Regions from separate parts of the Butyricicoccus intestinisimiae genome, predicted to be linked through region 2. Evidence: predicted binding sites of a transcription regulator. Region 2 holds the regulator's gene; the other holds the start of a gene.

Region 1 (9,964 bases), on a different contig from region 2:
CTGGAAAAACTCATCGTTCGTTCCTATCCGTATGTGACCGATCATGAGAAAATTTCAGCTTGTATTGACCAGATCGTGGATTACGCCGAACGTTCTCTCCCTGTGCTGAACAGCGACAAAGAACTGATTGGTATTATCACTGCATCGGATGTTGTAGAATTGGTTGACAACGAACTCGGCGATGACTACGCAAAATTGGGCGGCTTGACCGGAGAAGAAGATCTCAACGAAGGCGTTTGGGACAGCGTTCGAAAGCGGTTTCCCTGGCTCATTGCGCTGCTGTTTCTCGGCATGCTGGTGTCATCCGTTGTCGGCATGTTTGAGTCGGTTGTCGCTGTGCTGCCAATTGTCATTTGCTTCCAGTCGTTGGTTCTGGACATGGCAGGCAATGTCGGCACCCAGTCTCTGGCGGTCACCATTCGCGTGCTGATGGACGAAAATCTGACCGGCACCAAAAAGCTCCGTCTGCTGTTCAAGGAAATGCGTGTAGGTCTCATCAACGGCGCCCTGCTGGCTGTACTGACGCTGGTATCACTCGGCATCTATATCCACTTCTTTAAAGGATACGATTGGGGACAGGCCTTTCTGCTGTCCGGCTGTGTCGGCATTTCGCTCATTGTAGCGATGATTATTTCCAGCCTTGTGGGCACGGTAATTCCCATATTTTTCCATAAAATTCACATTGATCCGGCTGTGGCTTCCGGCCCGCTCATCACAACTGTCAACGATCTCGTTGCCGTGGTGACGTACTATGGACTCGCCATGATTTTCTTGATTGATGTCTTTCATCTGGCTTAGCGCTGCGGGCGCAACAAAAAAGAAACGGCACACGCGCCGTTTCTTTTTTTAATATGTCTGTAGTCTTTCCAGCTGTCGGCGTGCTGTTTCTCTCAGCTCGTCATCGCTGTCCTGTGTCGACAGGCGATAATATCTGCATGCCAGACCAATGTTTTGCGGCACGCCAATCCCATAGGCGTAGCAGTCCGCCATGTAGTGCTGTGCCGTCGTGCAGCCGCCCTGTGCTGCCAAATGCAGAAATCCAATCCCCTTTTCCAAACTCGCCGGAAGGCCGCTGTTTCCATAGATGTACGCCAAGCTCATGTATTCCATCGCATCGACGTCCTGTTCCTGCTGTATTTTCTCCCAGATCGTTTTCAGACGTTTGTTTCCTGATTTTTCGACATCATCCTCTACCGCATCCATCGGTATGCGGAATTGTTCGCCCGGATTTATATGCTTCATATGTTCGATCCCCCGCAACACATTTCTGATTTATCTTTTTCCGTGCTTTTTTCTGTGCTTTTTTGCACTTTTCATATGATAGAACGCCTTTTCCTTTTTGTCAAGTTATTCTCAATCTTTTTCTTGTTATAAATCGAAATATTCCTCATTTTCTCCATATTTATCGCATATATCTCTTGTTTTTTATTTCATTTTATCTAATATATACAATCCGCTTTCTCACATTGTTTATTTTTTATCATACATATTGACATATATTCCAAAGAATACAGCAAAAAAGCAGCCCTGTTTTCACAGGACTGCATTTTTAACAATATACGACATTATTTTCCCTGCATCCATGTGCAGATTTTCCGATTACTCCGACACAACGGATACCGGTGTGACTGTCAATTCGCCATTCTGGTAATCAACAACCAGCTTTGTGCCCTCAGACAGATCACCCGCAATAATCGTTCTGCCAAGCAGTGTCTCCACATTGCGCTGCAAGAATCTCTTGAGCGGACGAGCGCCGTAAACCGGATCGTAGCCGTTATCAATGACATACTGCTTTGCGGCATCGGTCAGTTCTACCGACAGCTGCTTGTCTTCCAGACGCTTGCTCAGAGCCTGAATCAGCAGGTCAATGATACCCGTAATATTCTCCTTGGTCAGCGGCTTGTAGAATACAATCTCATCCAGACGGTTGAGGAATTCCGGACGGAACGAGCGGCGCAGCAGTTCATGTACCTGCTGTTTTGCATCCTCACGGATTTCACCATCTGCGCCGATGCCATCGAGCAGAACAGACGAACCCAGATTAGAAGTCAGAATGATAATGGTGTTCTTGAAGTCCACGGTACGACCCTGCGAGTCGGTGATACGACCGTCATCCAGTACCTGCAGCAGGACGTTGAATACATCCGGATGTGCCTTTTCGACTTCATCGAACAGAACAACCGAGTACGGCTTTCTGCGAACCGCTTCGGTCAGCTGGCCGCCTTCTTCGTATCCGACATATCCCGGAGGTGCGCCAATCAGACGAGAGACGGAGTATTTTTCCATATACTCAGACATATCAATGCGAACCAGATTCTTTTCATCGTCAAACAGCGTAGCTGCCAGCGTCTTTGCCAGCTCGGTCTTGCCGACACCGGTTGGGCCGAGGAACAGGAACGAACCAATCGGACGATTCGGGTCCTGAATGCCTGCGCGGGAACGCAGAATCGCTTCGGATACACGCTTCACCGCTTCATCCTGACCAATGACACGCTTGTGCAGGGTGTCTTCCAAATGCAGCAGCTTCTCGCGCTCACCCTCCATCAGACGGGCAACCGGAATGCCGGTCCAACGCTCGATAATGCGGGCAATTTCTTCATCGGTGACCTTATCACGCAGCAGGGTGTGCTTGCCCTCTGCCTGCTCGGCCTTTGCTTCTTCCTCTTCCAGCTGCTTTTTCAGTTCCGGCAGCCGGCCGTATTTGAGTTCCGCAGCCTTGTTGAGGTCATATCGTTCTTCTGCGCGTTCGATATCTGCATTTAACTGCTCAATATCTGCACGCAGCTTCTGTACCTTGCCAATGGCATTCTTTTCGTTGTCCCAGCGCGCCTTCATCGAATTGAACTGCTCGCGCATCTCTGCCAATTCCTTCTGAATTTCTGCCAGATGCTCCTTGGACAGCTTGTCATCCTCTTTCTTGAGGGCTGCTTCTTCGATTTCGTGCTGAATGATTTTGCGCTGAATAACATCCAACTCGGTCGGCATGGAGTCAATTTCCGTGCGAATCATTGCACACGCTTCATCGACCAGATCAATCGCCTTATCCGGCAGGAATCTGTCGGTAATGTACCGATTGGACAGTGTAGCGGCTGCAATCAGCGCAGAATCTTGAATCTTTACGCCGTGATAGACTTCATAGCGTTCCTTCAGACCACGCAGAATCGCAATGGTATCTTCCACTGTCGGCTCACCGACCATGACGGTCTGGAAACGACGTTCCAGTGCCGGATCCTTTTCGATATACTGGCGATACTCGTTCAGTGTCGTTGCACCGATACAGTGCAGCTCGCCGCGTGCCAGCATCGGCTTTAACAGGTTGCCGGCGTCCATGGCGCCGTCTGTTTTGCCTGCGCCGACAATGGTATGCAGCTCATCAATGAACAGAATGATATGGCCTTCGCTCTTTTTGACTTCATTCAGAACCGCCTTCAGACGTTCCTCAAATTCGCCGCGGTACTTCGCACCGGCGACCAACGAGCCCATATCCAGCGAGAAAATGGTCTTGTCTTTCAGCGTACCCGGCACGTCACCGCGCACAATACGCTGTGCCAGACCCTCTGCAATGGCGGTCTTGCCGACGCCCGGTTCACCGATCAGAACCGGATTGTTCTTGGTTTTACGAGACAAAATCCGAATGACATTACGAATCTCATCATCTCGGCCGATGACCGGATCCATCTTTTTCTGGCGAGCCTGCTCGACCAAATCCGTGCCGTATTTCTTCAGCGCATCATAGGTGTCCTCCGGAGAATCCGTTGTCACGCGCTGATTGCCGCGCACAGAGGACAAAGCCTGCAAGAAATTATTTTTCTGGATGCCAAACGTGCGGAACAGATCACGAACAGAACCGGAAGCCGTGTCGATCAGCGCAAGGAACAAATGCTCCACCGAAACAAAATCGTCCTTCATCTGCTCTGCGGCATGTTCTGCCTCATTCAAGGTTTTTTGCAAATCCGAGGTGACGTACATGCGGCTGGCATCGCGTCCGCCGGATACACGCGGCAGCTTTTCCACTGCCTGACGCGTCTGTCTTTCGAGATTATTCGGGTCAATGCCCATTTTTGTCATAAGCTGGGCAATCAATCCGCCGTCCTGATGCAGCAGGGCGAGCAGCAAATGCTCCTGTCCCATCTCTGCATTGCCATACTCATTGTACAGCGCATTTGCATCTTGGATTGCTTCCAGAGATTTTTGCGTAAATTTTTGTGCATTCATGGTGTTACCTCCCTTGGCCGGACTGTGTATCATATGTGACACATCGTCTTTAGATTTCCTAACACCTGCATTATAGTTCCGTCTAAAAGGAAATGCAATAGCATAGTTGTTACAAGTTTGTTAATTTTAGCACTCAGCATACGAGAGTGCTAATTCCTGACAAAGCAGCTCTGATTCGTCAGGCGCGCAGTTCGCACCGGCTTCTTGGCTCTCCCTTTGGGAGAGACTAGTTAAATTGCGCGATACAAAAGCCTTCCTCTCTGAGGAAGGTGGCACGGCGCAAGCCGTGACGGAAGGAGCAACACGCGGACAGGTCTGCATCAGGGCAATTCTGATTCGTCAGGCGCGCAGTTCGCACCGGCTTCTCGGCTCTCCCTTTGGGAGAGACTAGTTAAATTGCGCGATACAAAAGCCTTCCTCTCTGAGGAAGGTGGCACGGCGCGAGCCGTGACGGAAGGAGCAACACGCGGACAGGTCTGCATCAGGGCAATTCTGATTTATTCAGCGTGCGCAGTTCGCACCTGCTTCTCGACTCTCCCAGAGGGAGAGACGAGTTAAATTGTGCGAAAAACAACCGTGCCAGCTTCGTTTATCACGAAGTCGACACGGTTTGTATACTAATAGTATAATATTTGTTGCTTTATATTATTTGTTTTCTTGCATTTTTTCTCCGAGCTGCGTATACAGCATGACAAGCTCCTGCGCCATCTCAAGCGGGCGTTCCTTTGGATTCAGGCGCAGCGACAGATATGGTTCTTCGCCTGCGTTGAGCAGCAAACGGCCTTTGTACTTCTGCATGCCGCACAGTGCCGCCATGCGGCGCAGATCCGTGCCGTCTTTCGCCCAAGTCAGATAGATTCTGCCGTCCTTCTGACGAATGTCCATGATGTCCTGCACGGCAGCGCGGGCGCGCAGCAGCGCAATATCACACAGCGCAACTGCCGATGCCGGCGGCTCGCCAAAGCGGTCAATCATCTCATCCAGCAGGTCTGCTCGTTCTTCCTCTGTATGAATCGCAGCAATGCGGCGATATAAGTCCACGCGCTGACCGGAATCCTCGACATATTTCTCCGGCAAATTGGCATTGACCAGCAGCTCCACCGTGCAATCGGTGCTGGAACGCGGCTTTTCGCCCTTTTCCTCCAAAACCGCTTCTTCGAGCAGCTTCAAATACAAATCATAGCCGACATTCATCAAATGTCCCGACTGCTCTGCGCCGAGCACATTGCCCGCACCGCGAATCTCCAAATCTCGCATGGCAATCTTGAAACCGGAGCCAAATTCTGCAAATTCCCGCACCGCATTCAAGCGCTTTTGCGAAATATCCGACAGTGTTTTTCCGCGCTGGAACGTAAAATATGCAAACGCATGCCGCGCCGAGCGACCGACACGGCCGCGCAGCTGATGCAGCTGAGACAAGCCCATATGATCGGCGTCCTCGATAATCAGCGTATTGGCATTCGCAATGTCAATACCTGTCTCAATAATTGTCGTGCACACAAGCACATCAATGTCGCCGTCACTCATGCGCGTCATGATGCGCGACAGCTCCCGCTGGCTCATCTTGCCGTGCGCCACCGCAATTTCTGCATCCGGCAGCATTTTTTTGAGTTTTGCCGCACACGTGTCAATGGAACTGACCTCATTGTGCAGATAATAGGTCTGTCCGCCGCGGTAAAATTCCCGCCGCATGGCTTCCGCAATGACACCGGCATCGTACTCCATCACATAGGTCTGTACCGGATGCCGATCCTGCGGCGGCTCCTCGAGTACAGACATATCACGAATGCCGGACAGCGCCATGTTCAGCGTGCGCGGAATCGGCGTTGCGGACAGCGTGAGCACATCCACCTGCCGCGCCATTTCTTTGAGTTTTTCTTTGTGTGATACGCCAAACCGCTGTTCTTCGTCAATAATCAGCAAGCCCAAATCCTTAAATTTCATGCTCTTGTTAAACAGCTTATGCGTGCCAATGAGCAGGTCTATCTGTCCGGTTTTGACTTTTTCCAGAATGATTTTCTGCTCTTTGGCTGTTTTAAAGCGGCTGAGCATTTCAATCTTGACCGGCCATCCGGAAAAACGAGCCATGCAGGTCAGATAATGCTGGCGTGCCAAAACCGTCGTCGGCACAAGAATTGCCGCCTGCTTGCCGCCGAGCACACACTTCATGACCGCACGCAGCGCGACTTCGGTTTTGCCAAAGCCGACATCGCCGCACAACAAGCGATCCATGGGGCGTTCGGATTCCATATCCTGCTTGATTTCCTGTACACAGCGCAGCTGATCCTCGGTTTCCTCATGTTCGAACGCCGATTCAAATTCATGCTGCCAGCTGTCATCCTTTTGAAAGGCATAGCCGCGTTTGCGCTCGCGCTCTGCATACAGCGCAATCAGATTGACTGCCAGCTCTTTGACTGCAGCCTTTGCCTTGCTGCGTGTTTTCTGCCATTCAGCACCGCCCAGTTTGTTGAGCCGCACGCGGCCGCTTTCCGCCGCGTCCGAACCCGCACCGATGTATTTGGAAATCAAATCCAAACTGGTCGCCGGAACATACAGAAAATCCGTACCGGCGAACGCAATCTTGACAAAGTCCTGATACGTGCCCTCTACCCGCATGCGCTCCATGCCGACAAACCGGCCGATGCCGTGGTGTTCATGTACGACCAAATCGCCCGGCGTCAGGTCTGTATAACTGCGCACATGATCTCGATTGGATTTTTTGCGGCGTTCTTTTTTCTTTTTTCGCGCAGCAAGCATCTGTCCTTCCGTCAAAACCGCCGTTTTGAGCGAAGGATATTCGATGCCGGCAGACAAACTGCCGTCTAAAATGCTGACACCGCCCTGCCGCGGCAGTCTGTCCGTCACCCGCGCGTCAATGCCATGCTCCTGCAAAATTTCTTTCATGGTCGTGCGGCGCATATCGCCGGAACATAGGACAATGACACGATAATTCATATCCTGATAGGCACGAATATCCGACGCGGCTGCTTCCGTGTTTCCGGAATACGGAGATAGCTGCTTTGCCTTGATTTCCGTCACCAATTTTGGCGGACATTCCGGCACAGAGCTCAAAAACGTCTCCAAATACAGCATACTGTGCGATGCAAGCTGCTGCATGACTTCTTCCAGACTGCGCTGATATACCGCATTTTTTCCAAAAATCTGTCCGCGCTCCAGCAGTGCTTCCACATCTTCCTTCATGCGCAGCGTGAATACACGGGCCGCCTCACGCACCGCACGGAAGTCATCAAAACAGACCAGTGCTTCCTCCGGAATATACGCAGCGGCACAGGTCAGCTGCGGATAAATCAGCGGCAAATATTTATCTGCTGCCGGAAAAATGCCATCGTTATTGAGCCGCTCAATATCGCGGCGCAGATTTTTATCCAGCTCCGGATGTTTATTGGTTCGGGAAAGCATAATACCGGTCAGCTTATTGACCAGTCCCTTCATGCCGTCCGGCGCCAGCGTCGGCAGAACTTCCATGTTCGGCACGCACAGCAGCTTTTCCAGTGAACGCGTGCGGCGCTGAGAGCCGATGTCAAAATAGGACATCGTATCCACTTCCGTGTCAAAAAACTCTATGCGAACCGGATAGTCTTCTCCCGGCACAAAAATATCCAGAATGCCGCCGCGTACCGAAAACTGTCCTTCACCTTCTACCTGCATACAGCGCCGATAGCCCGCCAGAAGCAGTTTTTGAATCAGATCTTCTATCTCATATTCTCCGTTAAAATCAATCGAGAACATGGCCTCCTGCATTTTTTCCGGCGGCATGGTCGCCATGAGCAGCGCTGGAACCGTTGTAACAATGGTCTTTTTGCCGAGCCGCAAATTGCGCAGCGCGGAAATACGCTTATGCTCGTATTCGCGGGAGGACGATTCGATGTTATGAAAAACAAATTCCCTTGCCGGAAGAATTTCCACCGGACGCTCCGAAAATGCTTCCAGATCGCGCGCCATGCGGCTGCACGCCAAATCATCCGCACAGATGACAACCGCCTGTTTGTGTAGCTGTCCCGCCAGCGCTGCCGTCAGATTTGCCTTGTGAATCGGTGCGAGACCTGTCACCTCAACCGGTGATTTGCCCGCCTTCAGTCCCTCCGCAATGCTGTCATATTCCGTTAAGTCAGCAATCAGCTGTGTGATACGTTCCATGGGAAAAACTCCTTATACACGCCGAAAAGGCCGCATACGTCTGTATGCGGCTTATTTCGATGAAATTTTTGGATGATTCTCTTACTTTTTCGGGATATAGTCATCCGGATTCAGACCCTTGCGGGTGTAGTAATCGGTCAGAGCTGCCTGAATTGCTTCTTCAGCCAGAACAGAGCAGTGCATCTTTACCGGCGGCAGACCGTCCAGCGCCTCTGCCACTGCCTTGTTGGTCAGCTTAAGTGCTTCTTCAATGGTCTTGCCCTTCACCATCTCGGTTGCCATCGAGCTGGTCGCAACAGCTGCACCGCAGCCGAAGGTCTTGAACTTGATATCCTCAATGACGCCCTCGTCGTTGATCTTCATATACATCTTCATGATGTCGCCGCACTTGGCATTGCCTACTTCGCCGACAGCATTGGCATCTTCAATCACGCCGACATTGCGCGGATTGGCAAAATGATCCATTACCTTTTCGCTGTAATCCATAGTGATAAACTCCTTTTATTGCAATACAATTCCTAAAATATTCTTACTTGTTGTCAAACATCTTCAGCATCGGCTGGCCGCTGATCATCTCATCCCATACCGGAGACATATCGCGCAGCGTCTTGACAACATATGTGATCTTTTCAATCAAGTAATCTACATCTTCCTCGGTGTTCTGCTCACTCAGCGTGACGCGCAGAGAACCGTGTGCGATTTCGTGCGGCAGGCCAATTGCCATCAGAACATGAGACGGATCGAGAGAACCGGTCGAGCATGCGGAGCCGGTCGAGCAAGCAATGCCTGCCAGATCCAGACGCAGCACCAGAGACTCGCCCTCGATGCACTCGATAACAAAGCTTGCGGTGCCCGGCAGACGGTTTACCGGATCACCGGTCAGATGGGTATACGGAATCTTGAGCACGCCTTCAATCAGACGGTCACGCAGACCCTTGACATATGCCATGTTCTTTTCCATATTTTCGTCTGCATAACGAATGGCTTCGCCCAAGCCGACAATACCGGCAACATTTTCCGTGCCGCTGCGCAGACCGCGCTCCTGTCCGCCGCCGTGAATCAGCGGCTCCAGCTTGATGCCCTTGCGGCAATACAGGGCGCCGGTACCCTTCGGTGCATGCAGCTTATGACCGGACAGAGACAGCATGTCAATGCCCATTTCCTTCACATCAATGCGCATGTGGCCAACTGCCTGTACTGCATCGGTGTGGAACAGCACGCCGTGCTTGTGGCAAATATCCGAAATCGCCTTCAAATCCTGAATGGTGCCGATTTCGTTGTTTGCTGCCATGATGGATACCAGCGCGGTGTCCTCTGTGATGGCATTTTCCAGCTCATCCAGCTTGACATGACCCTGCTCGTCTACGCCGACGAACGTGACATCATAGCCGATTTTCTGCATGAATTCGCAGGTATACAGAACAGCATGGTGCTCAATGGTGCTGGTGATAATATGACGCTTGTTCTTCGGCAGCTTGCCGGAGAAGAACAGGCCCTTGATTGCCAGATTGTCCGCCTCAGAACCGCCGGAAGTAAAGTAAATTTCGTTCGGGTCACAGTTGAAGAACTTTGCCAGATGGCCGCGTGCTTC
Region 2 (9,964 bases):
ATGGGCTTATTTTTGTCCAGCCTGACCGAAAGCCAGCTCATCGCTGCGGTGTTATCATTTGCCCTGTTTCTCGGCTTATATATCGTAGATATGCTGAGCTACTCTCTGGGAACCAGCACGCTGCTCGGCGAGCTGCTGAGCTGGCTGTCTATTTTCACCCGTTACGATACATTTATGTCGGGAGAATTTTCGCTCGGCAATTTGATTTATTTCATCTCTCTCACCGGTCTGTTTTTGTATTTAACCGCCCGCGTGATCGAGCGCCGCAGAATGTGAGGAGGTGTGCGCCATGTTCAACAAACAAAAAAAGCAGACAGAAAAGACACTGGTTTTGACGCCGGAACAAAAGGCACAGCGCCGCAAAAAGCTGCGCCGCGTGTCAGTCTCCGCAGGCAGTCTCGCCGTCACACTGGTCGCTGTGATTCTCGTCAATCTGATTGCCACCAGCCTGACGGATAAATTTGATTTAAATCTCGATTTGACATCCAATCAGTTGTATCAGATTTCCGATGACACCAAATCTGCGCTGTCCGATTTGAAGGGCTCTGTGACGATTACCGTCTTGGCAGATGAGGACGATTTCAAGAAGGATACCTATTACGACACCGTTTACAAGCTGCTGAACAAATATACGCAGCTCGCGAGAGACAACCTGACTGTCACCTACATCAATCCATACACCAATCCGAACGCCGTGAGCAAATACAGCAATCTCGCGTCCTCTATTACCACCGGCAGCGTGATCGTTTCGTGCGGCGACAACACCCGCGTGCTCAACACCAGTGATTTTTACTCTACCGAGGCGAGTTCTTCGTACTCCGGATACTATGATGTGACCGGTTTTCAGGGCGAGCAGGCATTGACCTCTGCCATTTTGTCCGTCACCAGTGAGGAAACCCCGGGAATGTACGTCCTGCAGGGACACAACGAGAGCATTTCCACCAGTCTGTCCACGCTGTTCACCTCGGCGGGCTACACGGCAAACACGCTGAATCTGACGGAAGAAAAAAAGATTCCGGACGATGCCTCTGTTCTCGTGCTCAGTCTGCCGCAGACCGACTACACCGAGGACGAAATCAATCTGATTGACGCCTTTGTCAAAAACGGCGGCGATTTGATGGTATTTGACAGCACATCCAGCCCGACCGACCTGCCGGTTTTGTACTCCTACCTCAAAGAATGGGGCATCACGGTCAATTCCGACATGGTGTTGGACTCCAAGTATAATATTGACGAGGCAACCGATGTTCTCGCTCAGCTGACGGATTCCGATGCCAACAGCGATATTTCCGATTCGGATCAGACGCTGGTAGCGCCAAGCGCCAAGTCTCTGACCGCGCAGCTGCCGGATTCCACGACCGACCGCACGGTGGAAACTCTGATGGAAAGCCGCGACAGCTCGTATTCCAAGGTATTGTCCTCGGACACCAGCTACGACAGCTATGACAAGGCAGACGGCGATACCGATGGCCCGTTTGCGCTGGCAGCGCTGGCACAGTACACCGGCAACGACAAAAACGGTCAGGTATTCGTTTGCTCCGCCGGCATCATGATGTCGGACGATCTGATGAACGCATCCAGCCTCATGAACCATTCGTTCCTAAACAATGTGCTGGGTCAGATGCAGCCGGAGGTAACCTCGGTTTCCATTCCGTCCAAGAGCCTGTCCTCTGAACCGCTCGTCATCAGCACAACCGCAGAGTTCTTTGTATTCCTCATTCTGTTCCTCATTCCTGTTGCCATGTTTGTGGGCGGCATTGTTGTCTTTGTTCGCCGGAGGAAGCTGTAATGCGAAAAAATACCAAGCGGCTGCTTTTGGGTCTGGTCGCCGTCGCCATTCTCGGCGGTGTTTACGCCGGACTCATGCACATGCCGGACGAACAGGACACATCCAGCGAGAGCAAAACGCTGGTGTCTGCGGACGCAGATGCATTGTCCAGCATTCATGTCGCGCTGAGCGGCGGCGATGATTACACGCTGACCAGTACAACAAAAAACAAAAAGACCACCTATACCATGTCCGGCACGCAGGACACCAGCGCATACAGCGACAGTCTGATGCAAAACCTCTTTTCCACCGCCAGCTCCATCTCCGGCACCGTGGTTGAGGAATCCTGCTCGGATTTATCAAAATACGGTCTGGCGGGCAGCGATTCCATCAGTACCGTAGCGATTACCGATACAGACGGCAAAACCACCACCCTGCGGTTTGGTGTATCCAGTGATGTCGTGAGCGGCACCTATTGCAATCTAGACGGCAAAACCGATGTCTATCTAGTGGACAGCGACACAGCATCTGCTCTGTTGGAGCAGGAATCCTATTACCGCAACCTGACCGTGCTCGGCAGCTATTACAGCTTATCTTCCGAGCTGCAAAGTCTGACCGTCGATGCGCTTGCAGACGGAACGGTTCTGACCGTGCAGGCGCGGGACACCTCCGACATGGATGAGACAACCGCCAAAGCCTATTCTGATTTTGTCTTTACCGCACCGGAATCCTGCGATGCAGACGATTCCGAGCTGAAAAACGGCTTGTTGTCCGACTTACAGACGCTGCTCACCGCACAGTCGATTGCCGCAGACAATCCATCGGATTTGAGTCCATACGGCTTGGACAATCCAACCGCCCGCGTACACATCAAAACCAACAGCATGGATGCCACGGTTCTCATCGGCAGCGTCACAGACGACAACAGCGGCCGCTATGTCATGAAAGAAGGCGGTTCCACGGTCTTTGTGTCCGATGCTTCCGGCTGCGGCTTTCTCAGTGACGATTGGAGCGATTGGCGCTCTGCCAATTTGATGCCGTTCTCGCTGAACGAAGTGTCTCAAATTACCGTCACACAAAACGGCACCACACACGCGGTTGCCGTGACGCAGGAAGCTTCTGACGAGGAGGATGCTGACGCCGAGAGCGAAGACAGCTCCAACACAGACAGCAGTGATACGGATTCCTCCGATGTCTCTCAAACCGCCGCACTGGACGGAGAGACCATGAGCACGGAAGCCTTGCAGCAACTGTATGCCGCATTGGATTCCGTCAATTACACGCGCATTGTCGACGCCCCAACTGCACAGCAGGCGCAAGCAACGGTCACGCTGACGATGACGGACGGCACGACCCGTTCGCTATCGTTCGCCAAGGGCGGTTCTCGGGAATATCTGGTCAGCGTAAACGGCGGCGCCTACGCCTACGGCGTGCAGCAGGACGAACTGACCAGTATCACTGACGCACTGACAACGAAGTAATATGAAAAAATCCTTCCTCTTTGAGGAAGGTAGCACGGCGCAAGCCGTGACGGAAGGAGCAGCACGCGAGCAAGTCCATATGCGAATCAACTTGGTTCGTCAGGCGTACAGTTCGCACCGGCTTCTTGGCTCTCCCTTTGGGAGAGCTGGCATTTGCAGGGCAAATGACTGAGAGGGCAGCGCACAGGCAGGTTCGTGTCAGGGCGAATTTGAAAAACTATGTCAGCTGGTATTAGCCCTCTCTGTCGCTGCGCGACATCTCTCCCAAGGTGAGAGACAAGATTGGTCTGTGCGTAAAACCAGAGCCTTCCTCTTTGAGGAAAGTGGCACGGCGCAAGCCGTGACGGAAGGAGCAGCACGCGGGCAAGTCCGTATGCGAATCAACTTGGTTCGTCAAGCGTACAGTTCGCACCGGCTTCTTGGCTCTCCCTTTGGGAGAGCTGGCATTTGCAGGGCAAATGACTGAGAGGGCAACACGTTGACAAATTCGTATCAGGATAAATCTTCAAAAACATGCTGACTGGTATTAGCCCTCTCTGTCGCTGCGCGACATCTCTCCCAAGGGGAGAGACAAGTTTGGTCTGTGCGTAAAACCAAAGCCTTCCTCTTTGAGGAAGGTGGCACGGCGCAAGCCGTGACGGAAGGAGCAGCACGCGAGCAAGTCCGTATGCAAATAACTTGGTTCGTCAAGCGTACAGTTCGCACCGGCTTCTTGGCTCTCCCTTTGGGAGAGCTGGCATTTGCAGGGCAAATGACTGAGAGGGCAGCGCACAGGCAGGTTCGTGTCAGGGCGAATTTGAAAAACTATGTCAGCTGGTATTTGCCCTCTCTGTCGCTGCGCGACATCTCTCCCAAAGGGAGAGACAAGTTTGGTCTGTGCGTAAGAGGGAGCCCGCCCTCTCTGTCGCTGCTCGACATCTCTCCCAAGGGGAGAGACAAGATAAAAATACGCACAAAAAAACTCCCTTTCGGGAGTTTTTTGCGTTCTATTCAGATATTACTCTTTACTTCTTGCCGAACAGATTTTTCATCTTGTCCTTGAACGAGCGGCGATTGGGGTGGTTCTGCGGATTGTCGCTTTCTTCCAGCTTACGCAGCAGTTCCTTCTGGCTCTCGGTCAGATTCTTCGGCACTTCCAGCGTCACCTTGACGAACTGATCGCCGCGGCCGCGGCCGTTGACTGCCTGAATGCCCTTGCCGCGCATACGGAACACGGTGCCCGGCTGCGTGCCTGCCGGCATGGTATACTCTACCTTGCCGTCGATAGTCGGAACAATCAGCTTATCGCCCAGACAAGCCTGTGCATAGGAAATCGGCACCTCACACCATACATCATAGCCATCGCGCTGGAACAGCGGATGCGGACGAATGGCAACCGTAATGATAACATCGCCGTTCGGGCCGCCGTTGACGCCGGCACCGCCCTGTCCGCGCAGTGCAATGCTCTGGCCTTCGTCGATGCCCGCCGGAATCTTAACTTCCAGCGTGCGAGCACGGCGCTCCTGACCGGTGCCGCGGCACTTCTTACACGGCTTGCGGATAATCTTGCCGGTGCCATGACAATTCGGACACGGTCCGGTAGACGAGAACGCGCCGAATGGCGTTCTCTGCGTCTGCTGCACAGTACCGGAACCATGACAATTCGAACAGGTCTCCGGTGTATAGCCCTTTTCTGCGCCGGTGCCGCCGCACTCGGTGCACTTTTCCGTGCGCTCAATCTGAATCTTCTTTTCACAGCCAAATGCCGCTTCTTCAAAGCTAAGCATCACGGTACGGCGAATGGACTCACCCTGACGCGGTGCATTGGCGCGATTGGTGCGGGAAGAACCGCCGCCGAAGCCGCCGCCAAAGAAGCTTCCGAAAATATCGCCCAGATCAACGTCTTGGAAGCCGCCAAAGCCTGCGCCTCCCTGTCCTGCTCCATAATTCGGGTCTACGCCCGCAAAGCCGAACTGATCGTAACGGGAACGCTTCTCGGAGTCCGACAATACCTCATAGGCCTCGCCGATTTCCTTGAACTTTTCCGCAGCTTCCGGATTATCCTTATTTAAATCAGGATGGTACTTTCTTGCCAGCTTGCGGTATGCCTTCTTGATTTCGTCATCCGTGGCTCCCTTGCTGACACCAAGCACCTCATAATAATCTCTTTTATCAGCCATATGTCATGACCCTCCTTATGGGGGTATAAAAATAGAAAGATACAGAGGGCAAGGCAGGTCGTTTTGCCAACCTGCCTGCCCCTGTATTTTTTATTGCATCTTACTTGTTGTCGTCAGAAACGTCCTTGAAATCAGCATCGTAATACTGCTCGCCGTTTGCACCGGTCTGCTGACCGCCCTGTGCGCCGCCAGCGAAGTTGTTCGGGTCAAAGCCCTGACCCTGTGCGCCCTGCGGATTTGCCTGCTGGTAAATCTTGCCGGAAACTTCCTGGAACTTTGCAGTCAGGCTGTCTGCTGCTGCCTTAATCATGTCGGTATCCGTGCCCTTCAGAGCCTCGTTTACCTTTTCGATTTCAGCCTCAATGGCAGACTTATCTGCTGCGTCAATCTTGTCGCCCAGCTCATCCAGCGTGCTCTTGCACTGGAATGCCAGCTGCTCTGCGTTGTTGCGAATCTCTACGGATTCCTTGCGCTTCTTATCTTCCTCAGCAAACTTCTCAGCATCCTCAACTGCCTTGTTGATTTCATCATCAGACAGGTTGGTGGAAGCAGTGATGGTAATCTTCTGCTCCTTGCCGGTGCCCAGATCCTTTGCGGATACGTTTACAATGCCGTTTGCATCAATATCGAAGGTAACCTCGATCTGCGGAACACCGCGGCGTGCCGGAGCAATGCCGTCCAGCGTGAAGCGGCCCAGTGTCTTGTTGTCGGCAGCCATTTCGCGCTCGCCCTGCAGAACGTGAATCTCTACAGACGGCTGGTTGTCAGCTGCGGTGGAGAATACCTGGCTCTTCTTGGTCGGGATGGTGGTGTTGCGCTCGATCAGCTTGGTGCATACACCGCCGAGGGTCTCAATGCCCAGAGACAGCGGAGCTACGTCCAGCAGCAGGACATCCTTGACCTCGCCGCCAAGTACGCCGCCCTGAATAGCTGCGCCGACAGCTACGCACTCATCCGGGTTGATGCCCTTGAATGCATCCTTGCCGGTGATGGACTTAACAGCTTCCTGTACAGCCGGAATACGGGTGGAACCGCCGACCAGCAGAATCTTGGACAGCTCGCCTGCGGACAGACCAGCGTCACTCAGTGCCTGGTTAACCGGGCCCATGGTAGCCTGAACCAGATCGCGGGTCAGTTCGTTGAACTTAGCACGGCTCAGGGTCAGTTCCAGATGCTTCGGGCCGGTAGCATCAGCCGTGATGTACGGCTGAGAAATGGTGGTGGTGTTCAGACCGGACAGCTCAATCTTTGCCTTCTCAGCAGCTTCCTTCAGGCGCTGCATAGCCATCTTGTCGTTGCGCAGGTCAATGCCGTTTGCGTTCTGGAACTCAGAAGCCATCCAGTCGATGATGCGCTGGTCAAAGTCATCGCCGCCGAGGTGGTTGTTGCCTGCGGTAGCCAGTACTTCTACAACGCCGTCGCCGATTTCCAGAATGGAAACATCGAACGTGCCGCCGCCCAGATCGTATACCATGATCTTCTGCTCATTTTCCTTATCTACGCCGTATGCCAGTGCTGCGGCAGTCGGCTCGTTGATGATACGCTGTACATTCAGGCCAGCGATCTTACCAGCATCCTTAGTTGCCTGACGCTGTGCGTCGGTGAAGTAAGCCGGTACGGTGATAACTGCATCGGTTACCGGAGAACCGATATATGCTTCTGCATCAGCCTTCAGCTTCTGCAGGATCATTGCGGAAACTTCCTGCGGGGAATACTGCTTGCCGTCAATCGTAACGCGGTAGTCAGAACCCATGTGACGCTTGATGGAAATGATGGTGCGCTCTGCGTTGGTAACAGCCTGGTTCTTTGCGGTCTGGCCAACAATGCGCTCGCCCTGCTTGTTGAATGCAACGACAGACGGCGTGGTTCTTGCACCCTCGCTGTTCGGGATGACAACGGCTTCGCCGCCCTCCATAACTGCAACACAGGAATTGGTAGTACCCAAATCAATACCGATAATCTTGCCCATGATATGTTCCTCCTATATCAAAGATAATATTTTACAAAGATAAATTAGTTTGCGACCTTGACCATTGCGGTGCGGATGATTTTGTCACCGTGGCGGAAGCCCTTCTGGAAGCACTCTGCGATGCAGTTCTCTCCCAGCGACTCATCCTCCATGTGCATCACTGCATTGTGAACGGTCGGGTCAAATTCCGTGCCCGGCTCTGCGGAGATAATCTCCACGCCGAGCGAGTCCAGTGCGGATTCAAACTGCCGTGCAGTCATTTCCACACCCTTTTTATATTCCGTATCTTCGGTTTCCTGTGCAAGGGCACGTTCCAAGTTATCGTAAATCGGTAAAATGGCACTCAGCGCCTTGCCGGTTGCCTCAGAGCGGATCATGTCGCGCTCTTTTGCGACGCGCTTGCGGTAGTTATCATATTCAGCTGCCATGCGCATATAGCGGTCATTCAGCTCATCCAGCTGCTTCTGCAGCTTTTCTTCTGCTGTTTCCTCTGGCGCTTTTGTATCTTCAGCAGCCTGTTCCGCGGTACCCTTCGCTGCCGCCTCTTCGGCTGCAGTGTTTTCCTGCTCTGCGGTCTCCTGCTTGTTCTCGTTGGTATTCATGGTCTTCCTCCTATTGTTCGTCATCAAAGAATGTCTCCGAGATCAATCGGTTCAGACCCTTGGAGAACAGCGCGAGTCTCGCAGAGAGCTTTGCGTAATCCATACGGGTCGGACCCACAATGCCGATTAAGCCGCGTCCCATACTGCCGATGTTGTAGGTCGCATAGACCATGCTGGCAGTTTGCAGCGGGCCATCGGTGCCGTTTTCCGGACCGATTGTGATGCGCACGCCGTCGATATCGCGGGTAAACGTGCGAAGCGCCGGCACGTGGCTTTCATCCGAGATATAATCCAGAAGCTCCTGCGCCTTGTGGGCGTCCTGATATTCCGGATACGCCAGCAGCTTGGAAGCACCCTGTAAGAATATCTTCTGGCTGCTGAACTCCTCGATGACCTCATCCAGGAACTGGGAAACCAGCTCCAGCAGGGCGGTCACACCGGCTGCCCGACGGACAATATCAAATCTCTGCGGGGTAATCGCATCAATGGGGATATTGGTCAGCGTCTGATTGAGCACATACGTCAGCAGCTCGGCTTCCTCTGCCGTGACCGGCGTTGCGGTGCGCAGCATTTTGTTTTTGACCACGCCGCTGTCTGTGACGACGACGATGACAAAATCCAGCGGACTGACGGCGATGATCTGGAACTTTCGAATCGTCACACGCTGCATATACGGTGTAACGGCGAGCGTTGTGTAGTCGGTCAGGTTCGAGATCAGCTTACCGGCCTCTGAAACCATGCGGTCAAGTTCTTTGACTTTGAGCTTCATGACCGAATTGATGCGGTCTACATCCGCCACGCTCAAATCGGTTCGTCCCATCAGCTCATCGACGTACAGCCGGTAGCCTGCCGGGGACGGGATGCGTCCGGCGGAGGTATGCGGTTTTTCAAGATAGCCCATTTCTTCCAGCTCACTCATCTCATTGCGGATGGTGGCGGAGGAGAATCGAAGCTCCGGACGGCTTGCGAGCGCCTTGGAGCCAACCGGCTCCGCCGTGCGGATATAGTCATTGATGACAGTTTTTAAAATCAATTTCTTTCGTGCGGATAGCTCCACGGTCTCCACCTCCTGAAGTGCTCCGGGTGCCTTGGCACTGTCTTGTTTCGAGTGTTAGCACTCAACCTCTCTGAGTGCTAAATATAAGATAGCACCCTGTTTTCCCGTTGTCAAGAAAAAGCGCCATTTTTTCTGTGAATAATTTGTGAATTCCCTATATGGCGAAATATTGACTGTTTTGCACATAGTTTTGCACCGTTTTTTCGTCAAATATACAGCCGATGCACATCGTTCTCATTTATGCTATACTGATAGCAGAATTTGATTCTCGAAAGAAGGGATTGCTCATGAAAACAGCACTGATTACCGGTGCATCCTCCGGCATCGGGCGCGATATTGCGCGCGAGCTGAGCCGGCAGGGCTGGCGCCTGCTGCTTGCAGCCCGCCGCCGCGACCGTCTGGAAGCACTCGCCAAAGAATTACAGACGCCGTGCCGCATTTATGTCTGCGATGTCTCGAAAAAAGAAAATTGTATCTGGCTGCACGAGCAGACCCGCGCACAGGGTGTCTCTTTGCTCGTCAATGCGGCGGGATTTGGTCTGTTCGGCAATTTCAGCTCCACAGAGCTTAACCGCGAGCTGGAAATGATTGACGTCAACATCCGCGCGGTGCATATTTTAACCAAGCTGTTTTTGCGCGATTTCATCAAGCAGGATGCCGGTGCCATCTTAAACGTCGCTTCCTCTGCCGGTTTTTTGGCGGGTCCGATGCTGTCTACCTATTATGCATCCAAAAACTATGTGGTTCGCCTGAGCGAAGCGATTTATGAAGAACTGCGTGCCTCCGGCAGCCATGTCACCATCAGCTGCCTGTGTCCCGGCCCCGTTGACACGGAATTCAATGCCGCCGCAGGCATCAGCAAATTTTCGGTCAAGGCAATGAACAGCCGCCGCGTCGCGCGCATCGCCGTGCGCCAGACGCTCGCCGG

Evidence for each region. Region 2 encodes HrcA, which represses chaperone genes, less so after heat shock. Its sites were predicted from a motif close to TGTTAGCACTCNNNNNNNNNGAGTGCTAACA; they were not measured.
Region 1: the regulator HrcA is predicted to act here: its motif matches at 4,340-4,370, upstream of clpB (ATP-dependent chaperone ClpB).

The regions. Positions count from the first base shown of each region.
Region 1 covers NZ_JAHLQI010000009.1:18,354-28,317, forward strand. The annotation lists gene mgtE (magnesium transporter) at 1-798, shown strand, start outside; gene KQI75_RS12650 (SEL1-like repeat protein) at 847-1,242, opposite strand; gene clpB (ATP-dependent chaperone ClpB) at 1,600-4,215, opposite strand; gene mfd (transcription-repair coupling factor) at 4,861-8,373, opposite strand; gene nifU (Fe-S cluster assembly scaffold protein NifU) at 8,455-8,859, opposite strand; gene nifS (cysteine desulfurase NifS) at 8,903-9,964, opposite strand, start outside.
Region 2 covers NZ_JAHLQI010000003.1:302,034-311,997, forward strand. The annotation lists gene KQI75_RS07920 (ABC transporter permease) at 1-276, shown strand, start outside; gene KQI75_RS07925 (GldG family protein) at 290-1,789, shown strand; gene KQI75_RS07930 (DUF4340 domain-containing protein) at 1,789-3,249, shown strand; gene KQI75_RS07935 (hypothetical protein) at 3,833-4,291, shown strand; gene dnaJ (molecular chaperone DnaJ) at 4,254-5,408, opposite strand; gene dnaK (molecular chaperone DnaK) at 5,509-7,377, opposite strand; gene grpE (nucleotide exchange factor GrpE) at 7,422-7,979, opposite strand; gene hrcA (heat-inducible transcriptional repressor HrcA) at 7,990-9,036, opposite strand; gene KQI75_RS07960 (SDR family NAD(P)-dependent oxidoreductase) at 9,324-9,964, shown strand, end outside.